DNA from 2 places in the Rhizobium sp. S96 genome. Region 2 is predicted to be linked to the other one. Evidence: predicted binding sites of a transcription regulator. Region 2 holds the regulator's gene; the other holds the start of a gene.
What was found. Region 2 encodes LexA, which represses DNA repair genes until DNA is damaged. Its sites were predicted from a motif close to TGTTCNNNNTGTGTTCNG; they were not measured.
Positions count from the first base shown of each region.

Region 1: a site for LexA is predicted at 1,105-1,122, ahead of QTL94_RS25810 (PA0069 family radical SAM protein). Genes of this name have one in related genera too.

Region 1 covers NZ_JAUDRY010000037.1:196,638-201,393, forward strand. Annotated here, with positions in the region: gene moaB (molybdenum cofactor biosynthesis protein B) at 1-515, shown strand, start outside; gene QTL94_RS25805 (glycosyltransferase family protein) at 533-1,051, opposite strand; gene QTL94_RS25810 (PA0069 family radical SAM protein) at 1,190-2,347, shown strand; gene rnhB (ribonuclease HII) at 2,459-3,127, shown strand; gene QTL94_RS25820 (phosphotransferase) at 3,135-3,890, opposite strand; gene QTL94_RS25825 (F0F1 ATP synthase subunit B) at 3,971-4,462, opposite strand; gene QTL94_RS25830 (F0F1 ATP synthase subunit B) at 4,465-4,756, opposite strand, start outside.
Region 2 covers NZ_JAUDRY010000015.1:127,518-132,273, reverse strand. Annotated here, with positions in the region: gene kdsA (3-deoxy-8-phosphooctulonate synthase) at 1-218, opposite strand, end outside; gene QTL94_RS18215 (VOC family protein) at 215-1,099, opposite strand; gene lexA (transcriptional repressor LexA) at 1,302-2,024, shown strand; gene QTL94_RS18205 (ComEC/Rec2 family competence protein) at 2,005-4,446, opposite strand; gene gltA (citrate synthase) at 4,741-4,756, shown strand, end outside.

The sequences.
Region 1 (4,756 bases), on a different contig from region 2:
GCATTGCGGTCCTTACCGTTTCCGATACGCGGACCTTGGCCGACGACCGGTCGGGTGACACGCTTGTCGCGCGGATCGCGGACGCAGGCCACACGCTTATCGACCGCGCGATCGTCCCGGACGATGTCGCGGCGATCGCAGCACAAGTGACGGCCTGGACCAATCGTGACGATATCGACGTGGTGATCACCACCGGTGGGACCGGCTTTACCGGCCGGGACGTCACGCCAGAGGCGCTGGAACCGCTGTTCGAAAAGAAGATGGACGGGTTTTCGCAAGTCTTCCACCGCATATCCTACGAGAAGATCGGCACCTCGACGATCCAGTCGCGCGCCACCGCCGGCGTCGCCAACGCGACCTTCATCTTCGCGCTGCCCGGCTCGCCCGGCGCCTGCAAGGATGCATGGGACGGCATTTTGAAGTCTCAGCTCGACTATCGCCACATGCCCTGCAACTTCGTGGAGATCATGCCGCGCCTTGATGAGCACCTGAAACGCGGCGCGCCGAAGAAATAGCTTCGGGCACCCGGCTTCTATCGCGCGGCGCGGGCCACCCAGGACGGAATCATCTCGCTGCTCAGCTTGCGCAGCTTCTGCCCTTTCGCGAACTCGGAGAGGCGCATCCCGCTTCTTGCCGCCGTGATCGCAAGCTTCTTCGGAACGAGAAAACCAAACTCCAGCGGAGATGAGGCGCGGCCGATGCGCTGCAGCAACGGACGCCTGTAACCACGCGACGCCGTAAACCGCGCCGGCAGCTTGTTCAGCGCCATGTACTCCGCGATTTCGTCGATCCACCCGGTCTGCGGCCGCGCACCGGGCTCCACGAACAACAGCCACTCGCCGCGGGCCGAGTCCAGTATATCCTTGATATCCCACTGGGAATGGAACCGGCAGCCGGCCGCATCGGCCACCCTCGACGTGCCGTCCCGCGAGTCGTGATCAAGCACCACGACGTCACTGACGAGCCCCTCCACTGCGCCTGCAACCAACACCGATAACGTCTGCGCCAGTTCAGGCTCCTGATCCTGGCATTCAAGTACAACAGTCAGCATTGCCTATTCTTAAAGCGCCGCACAAAAAATTGCCAGCGGCACTTTCCCTATTTTGTTCTTGCATTGTTCTCATTTTGCCGATAGGAATTTAATCATCAAAACGGGCGGAAGCAAAGTCTTCCGTCGACGGAGAATCCGATGAACGAACAGTCCCTTGCAGGGCAGGCCGCGTTTGCGCCTGCCAATACGGCAGACGTTGCCGACGCAATGCTCGTTGCCTCCGGTCTGCGGATCGAGGTGGACCGTCGTCGCGGGCGGGCAGCGGGCTTGAACCCAGGCGGACGCTTCGAACCCCAGCGTCGGGAAACGTTCGACGATGGCTGGGAGACGTTGGAAGATCTTCCACCCTTCAAGACCGAGGTACAGATCGAAAAGCCGCGCACGGCAATCACGCGCAACGAGTCGCCGGACATTCCATTCGATCGTTCGATCAATCCCTATCGTGGCTGCGAACACGGCTGCATCTACTGTTTCGCGCGGCCGACCCACGCCTATATGGGGCTGTCTGCCGGTCTCGACTTCGAGGCGAAGCTGTTTGCCAAGCCGGATGCTGCCAAGCTTCTCGAACGCGAACTGGCAAAGCCCGGATACAAGCCGCGTGTCATCGCCATCGGCACCAATACCGATCCTTATCAGCCGATCGAAAAGGAATGGCGTATCATGCGGCAGATCCTTGATGTGCTTGAGAAGGCCAACCATCCGGTTTCGATCGTCACCAAGTCGGCGCTGATCCTGCGAGACATCGACATTCTCAAAAAGATGGCCGAGAAGAACCTCGTGCGTGTGTCGCTGTCGATCACGACGCTCGACCGCAAGCTGGCGCGGACGATGGAGCCGCGCGCTTCGACGCCGTCACGGCGACTGGAGGCAGTGAAGCTTCTCAGCGAGGCTGGCATTCCGACCTCGGTGATGGCCGCGCCAATGATCCCGGCGCTCAACGATCACGAACTGGAGCGCATTCTCGAAGCTTCAAGGGCAGCGGGCGCACTGGAAGCGGGCTATGTCATCCTGCGTCTGCCGCTGGAGGTCTCGCCGCTCTTTCGGGATTGGCTGCTGCAGAACTATCCGGACCGCTACCGCCATGTCATGTCCCTGGTGCGGTCGATGCGCGGGGGCAAGGATTACGACGCGGAGTTCGGCAAACGTATGAAGGGCGCGGGCCCGTACGCCTGGCAGATCGCTCGCCGTTTCGAGATGGCGACGAAGCGGCTCGGCATGACGAGGCGAAGCATGCCGCTGCGTGACGATCTCTTTGTCCCGCCGGATGGCAGCGGAGTTCAGTTGTCGCTGCTCTGATGAATTCAGCTCTGCGGATGGCTCCCCTGCCCGTCCGCATCCAGGTCCCCGGCCCGCCGCCCTGATCCGGGGACTTGCAGGAAGTCGGGTTGGCGTGCGAAGTTCTGCCGCATGAAACGTCGCACGCCACCCGATTCTCCTATGCTTTTCGAAGACGTCCCGCTCGTGCCGGATTTCCGGCTGGAGCAGAAGGCGCGCAAGGCTGGGCATTGGCCGGTTGCCGGTGCGGACGAGGCCGGACGTGGACCTCTGGCCGGGCCTGTCGTCGCCGCCGCGGTGATCCTCGATCCGAAACGAATTCCAGATGGACTGAACGATTCGAAGCAGCTGTCCGCCCAGAAGCGGGAAGAGCTTTTCGAGCAGATTCTGGCAACGGCCACTGTTTCAATTGCCTCGTCGAGCGCGACGCGGATCGATGCGACAGATATCCGCAAGGCCAGCCTGGATGCGATGCGACGCGCCATCCTCGGGCTGGCGGTCCCGGCAAGCTATGTGCTGACCGACGGTCTCGATGTGCCACTTGGCCTCGACTGTCCCGGCCAGGCTGTCGTCAAAGGTGATGCCCGCTCCGTTTCCATCGCAGCAGCATCGATCGTCGCCAAGGTGACGCGCGACCGGATGATGGCCCGGGCCCATATCATTTTCCCCGCTTATGGCTTCGCCGCCCACGCGGGCTACGGTACAGCCCAGCATCGCGCCGGCATCGAGACCCACGGCCCGTGCTCGCTGCATCGTATGACCTTTCGGCCGCTAAGGCGCACCGAGCTCGTCGGCGAATAGGCCTTGCTCAGCAGATCGCAGCGATAATCGCCGCTCTCCGGCGCCTGATATAGGCGATATCCGCGCGATAAAGCTCGTCGTGCCCGGCCTTGATATGAGCGCGGTACTTTTCTGATCCGCCCGCAGCCTCCCGTTCCATGAAAGCGACCAGCGCTTCCAGTCGTTCGATTGCCATATCGATGACGCCGGCTCGCAGACCGTTGGCCAATCCATAGGCGTCGAGAAAGCGTCGGGCGCGCCCGATCTGGATGTCGGTTGCCGACAACTCGCCCGGAGCGATCAGCGAGAGCGGCGCCCAGCGATAGACGGCATAGGCGAGGTCCCACTGCCGCGGCCCCGGATGGGCGGTCTCGAAATCGATGATACCGCTCACCTCCTGGCCGGCGAAGAGGACATTGTAGGGCGCGAAATCGCCGTGGCAGATGATCTCGAATGGTATTTGAGCGGGCAGCTGCCAAACCGCGCCGGCGTGCGCGGCGGCAAAGTCCACGGTGCAATCGTGATAGCGGCGCAGGAGGCGCGCTGCCGACGTCAGGGCGCGGTCGCTGCGCGCATCCTGGTCCAGATCCAGGTCTGCTGTCCTGCCGTCCAGAAATGTGACGCGCTCCCATTCGCGATCGCAACCTGCAGGGCGAGGCGCAGCATCAAAGCCGTTTGCATGCAGATGCGCGAGCAGGAGATGTATATTTGCGCTCCATGGGCGCGCACGGCGCCAGACCAGTCCGTCGCGGATAAATGGCCCATCGCCGGCTTCCTCGATCATCCACGCCTCCCCTGCACGCATCTTCTGCACAAACAAAAAAGCCCCGCAATGCGGGGCCTTTCGAAAGCTGTCCGCTCAACTTAGTTGAGGCGGCTCTTTGCCTGGCTGATGGCGTCGCTGAAGAGTTCGGACTGAACCTTCGCATCGGCCTTCTTGGAGAGGACGGTCTCGGCAGCCGCGATCGCGAGGTCAACGGCAGCGGAACGAACCGCCTTCATTGCATCGGCTTCGGCCTGCTTGATCTTCTGCTCGGAAACCGCGGTGCGGTTTGCGACGAATTCTTCCGTCTTCTTCTTGGCTTCGGCAGTCAGCATGTCGGCTTCGCGCTCGGCAGCAGCCACGATGTGTGCGGCTTCCGCTTCGGCTTCCTTACGCTTGCGCTGGTATTCGGCCAGCAGGTGCTGTGCCTCTTCGCGCAGACGCTTGGCTTCCGCCAGCTCATTGCGGATCTGATCGGCGCGGTCGTCGAGCGACTTTGCCATCATTCCCGGAACCTTCAGATATACGACCAGCGCCAGGAAGAGGACGAGACCGACAAAGGCGAAGAATGTTGCGTCCAATGCAAATTCCACGATCAAGCCTCCTTCTTGGCAGCGGCAACGGCAGCGGCGACGTCAGTCTTGGCGGCGGTGCCACCAATCAGCTGCTCGACAACGGCTGTTGCGGTTTCTTCGGCGATCGTGCCGACGTCAGCGAAAGCCTTCGCCTTGATGTCAGCGATGCGGCCTTCGGCAGCCTTCAGCTTTTCAGCAAGGCTTGCTTCAACTGCACGGCGATCAGCCTCGGCCTTTGCCTTGGCAGCGTCACGAGCGGCCGAGCCGATCGTGTTTGCCTTCGCGCGGGCTGCTGCGAGTTCGGCTTCATAG
Region 2 (4,756 bases):
GACAGCGACGTGCGGTTCGCCTTGTCGAAAGACGACTTGTAGACGAGACCGATGCCGAGCTTGTCGCAGAGTTCCTTCAGCACGCCGGCAATCATGAACGCATGATCACGGCTCTCCATCTGGCAGGGGCCGGCGATCAGCGAGAGCTTGCCGGCGTTCGAAAACACCACCTGGCTGGTACCCTGGCCGACGGCTACTTCGGAATTTGTCTGGCTCATCGTTTCTCCTCGAAGGCGAAGAGCGCGCCCTGCCCGGACGCAGCCTTCACCAGAATTCGATTGTTCTTACGCGTGTAAGTGATCCCGTTAGCAGCCAAATGTGCTTCTGTCACGGCGAGATCAGCAACCTTGTAGACAATGCCGACCCCACGCAGACCGCGATCCGCGCTGGGCGCGACGAGATCGAAATAGGCATTCAACCCATCCGCCGACAAAATGCTGATGCGCACGTTCGGAGTGGCAAGGCTGATACCAAACGCCTCCTCCCGCACCGACGCCACGCCGGAGGCAAAACGCAGGAATGTGGCGAACGCCTTCGGATCCGGTGCCGCCAGCACGATCTCGGCGATACCGGTCACGCCGTTGACATGTGTCTCAAGCGCCTTGCGGTCCGTTGGCAGAGGATTGATCCGCTGGCAGGTGAACAGAAAGAAATCAGGGGCGCGAAGATCGGCGGCAAAGGCAAGCCGAAAGGCTGCGGTCGTCTCGGAACCATCCGGCATCTTCATCGGCCGAGCAAACTGCAGCATTTCGCCGCCGCTTATCCTGTCGGCGTGGAAGCGGGCGTGATCTCGATCGGCATCGGCGGTGCCGAAGACCACTGCCGAGAGACCGTCATCGCCGCAGCGGAAGCGAAAAGCACGATCGCGCGCAGTGAAGACGTTGCCCTTTTTGACCGACGTTTCATACGCATCGGCGCTCGCGATGCCGAGCGGCTCGAGGTATGTTTTGTCGGCGAAGAAGATGCAGGCGTTTTCGGTTCCGAACGGGTGGCGCGCATCCGCCGCGACGGTGAACCCAAGCTTGCCGAGACGCTCCCTGGCAAGGTCGATATTGGCGACGGGCAGCACCACGTGGTCCAGCGGATGAGCTTCACTCATGGCAGATCCTCTCCCGAAATCGCGAATGATGTGCGCTGCTAAGCGAGACAATGCAAGAGGCTACCGCCTCATAGATCGAATGAAGTGTAAAAACCGGACAATTCAGAGCCAAGTTTTACGAAAATTTAGCCACTTGCGGAACACATATGGAACATATAGTGTCTGTTCTGGCTTTGTTTCACAACCCTGGGGTCCGACTTCGATGCTCACGCGCAAGCAACAGGAACTTCTCCTCTTCATTCACGAGCGAATGAAGGAGTCAGGCGTGCCCCCGTCTTTTGATGAAATGAAGGATGCGCTCGACCTTGCGTCCAAATCCGGCATTCACCGGCTCATTACGGCGCTCGAGGAGCGCGGCTTCATTCGCCGGCTGCCGAACAGGGCACGCGCGCTCGAGGTGATCAAGCTTCCGGAGGCCTACAATCCGAGCCTTCAACGACGCGGCTTCTCGCCGAGCGTCATCGAAGGGAGCCTTGGCAAGCCTCAGCTGGTCACGCCTCCGGCACCGGCCAAGCCGGCACCAAGTACCGACAACGGCAATTCCGTTTCCGTGCCTGTCATGGGCCGGATCGCGGCGGGTGTGCCGATTTCGGCAATCCAGAATAACACGCATGACATCGTCGTCCCCGCCGACATGCTCGGCTCAGGCGAACACTATGCGCTGGAGGTCAAGGGCGACTCGATGATCGAAGCCGGAATTTTTGACGGCGATACGGTCATCATCCGCAATGGCAATACGGCCAATCCGGGCGATATCGTCGTGGCACTGGTCGACGACGAAGAAGCGACGCTGAAAAGGTTCCGCCGCAAGGGCGCATCGATTGCGCTCGAAGCTGCCAATCCCGCCTACGAGACGCGCATCTTCGGACCCGATCGCGTGAAGGTCCAGGGAAAGCTCGTGGGGCTTATTCGCCGTTATCACTAACGGCGACGTCAAAGGTGCCGCTGCGCCAGTCATAGGCGCGATGTATGCGCCATGGGCGTGATAGGCCATCATACGTCGTTGTCAGGACGGGCGCGCCCTGCTGATCGATGCGTATTTCGACCGCGCCACTTCTACGCAAAGTTTGGCCGGTAATAAGCATTGCGCCCGACCGACATTCGCGCAGACGAATGCGGGCCGGGGTAATGACGATATCGGCGGCGTCGCAAGCCGGCCCGAGATAGGCCAAATCCTCGATGACGTTGACGATATAGCCGTTGTCGAGGGTGGCGATACACCAGGCGCCTTTAACGCAGACGAAACTGTTTGCCGAGCCGTTCGCTGCGGCGTTGCGCATCGTGCGGAGCGCGGATCGCCGTTCGTCAAACGACAGAGCGTATGACCGGTCGTTGCGCTCCTTCGTCTTCTTGGGAAGTGTGGCCTTGATGAACGCCGGAGGCTGATGCTCTTCGGCGGCGAGGGCTCGCTGCCACTGGCCGAATATGAAGTCGGGCGGGCGCTCCCGGTTGGAGGCCATGCGGGTTCCGCGCAGAATTGCCACCAGGGATCCGTCTTCCGCAACAACGACATCAGGTGCGGGCAATGAAGGCAGCAACGCCACCGTGAATGTCGCGATACCGACGATGGCGGCGCCCAGATAGCGCAAACGCGTTCGCAGCAAAGTCAGGACCAGAAATCCGAGAACCGCTACCGGGAAATACCAGGACGGCAGGCGCCCGATATCGACATTGCCACCCCAGGACGACACGAGCTTGGCGATCCCGATGACGACATCGAGCCCGAGGCCGGCGATCTTCCACGGCAGCACATCGAGACCGAAGGGCGTCAGCAACATCGCAAGCATGCCCATGGGCATGACAACGAAGGATATGACTGGCATCGCCATGAGATTTGCCGGCAAGCCGTATGAGCTCAGCCGATGGAAATGCTCAATCGAAAACAACGCCGTCGAAAAACCGCCGATCATGGAGGTGAGCACGATGCCGCCGAAGAAGCGTGCGACGGCGACCACCGGCATGACCCATGGCAGCTTGAGAAAGGCGTTGTCGGTCGGCCTTCGCCCGGTCCAGATGGAATAGCCGGCGACCAGCGCCAGCGTCGCCGCAAAGGACATCTGGAAGCTGGGACCCAGGACCTCCGACGGCGACAGCATCACGATCACCAGCGCTGACAAGGCGACGTTGCGAAGGCTTATCGACGGTCGATCGAACAGGACCGCAACCAGCATGATCATCATCATGATGTATGCCCGCTCAGCCGACACGGCAAAGCCGGAAATCATGTAGTAGGCGGTCAACGCCACGAGAGCGCCGGCGGCGGCGATCTTCTTCGTCGGGTAGGCTTGGGCCACCGATGGCAGGAGACTGAGCGCCATTCGAAAACCAACAAAGAAGATGCCGGCGGAGAGGGCCATGTTGAGCCCTGAAATCGCGACAATATGAGCGAGTCCAGATTGTCTTAGGGCGGCCGTCGTCTCGCGGGAGATCGCACGTCTCTCGTCGGTGACAAGCGAGGCTGCAAAGGCGCCGGTGTCACCGGGGAGAATGGATCGAATGCGGTCTCCGATCGTGCTTCTGAGGCCGTATAGATATTCGATCCCCTCCGCCAGAAATTGCCGCTTATCGCCGGTCTCGGGTGCCACGGTCGCTGTTGGTGCGCCATAGAAGAAACCGTTCGCGCCGACGCCGTCGAAATAGGCTCCGAACGAAAAGTCATCCAGGCCCGGCAGGGCTGGGCCTGACGGCGGGGTCAGGCGAGCACGTCCGGTCACCCACTGCCCGATTTCAAACGGCGTGGAGGCGCCGCGCGCCACGAGCGAAACACGTTCTGGAGGTCGGCCAAGTGTCGGTTCGCGGGTACCAGCAACAGCAACGATATAGCGCCACCGACCTTCTCCGTCCCCTTCCCTGCGCTCGACGCGGCCGGTGACCGTGGTCGTCACTGGCGTATCGAGCATTACTGTCCCTGCCTGCCATGTCTCGACCTGGCTCGACAGCATGCCGCACACGACAAGCAGGACCGCAAGCGCCGCCTTGCGCGCGATCGGCCGCGCAGGCCCTAGTGCCAAGGCAATCACCGCGAAGACTGCCAGCCAGGCACAAAGCCGCAAGAGCGGAGGATCGGCGTCGAACTGAAACCAGGCAATCGCGCCGCTGCCGAAAAGAACCGGCGACATCAGGAAGTACCAGCCATGTTCGGCTTCCTGCGACATCGCAACGCGAACATGCGGCCAGTATCCGGAGGCTCGACCTGCAACCCGCGACCGCCAGGGTCTCAGGGATTGGGTAAGCTGGAGCTGCGTCGATTTGGCACGAAGGTCGGCTGCCCCCTTGATCGGCAGGCGCGCAGATGTATCTGCGCTCTGAGCAGTCGGCATTGCCTCGATCGTTTTCAACTCCGACATGCAATTGCGCCTCGAAATAAGCCGCCATTGCAACCAGAATGCAAGCTCTTGAGCGCGAGCGCAACAATAATCGATTTAAAATAAGAGGCTGATCAATGATCGGAAAAGACAAGGATTATCATTGGCTTCTGCTATGCGTGACGGGCATCGCTGTAGTGCTTAAAAGTTGATACTGCGATGCACAAAATGGCGTCAAGAGAACTTGGCATTAACCCCGCGATCATATAGCTATCGCAGACGACGCTTAACCCTATGGCGCTTTTATGGCGCCACCCGCCAGTTTGGAGGATCAGAATGACGGATCAAAGCG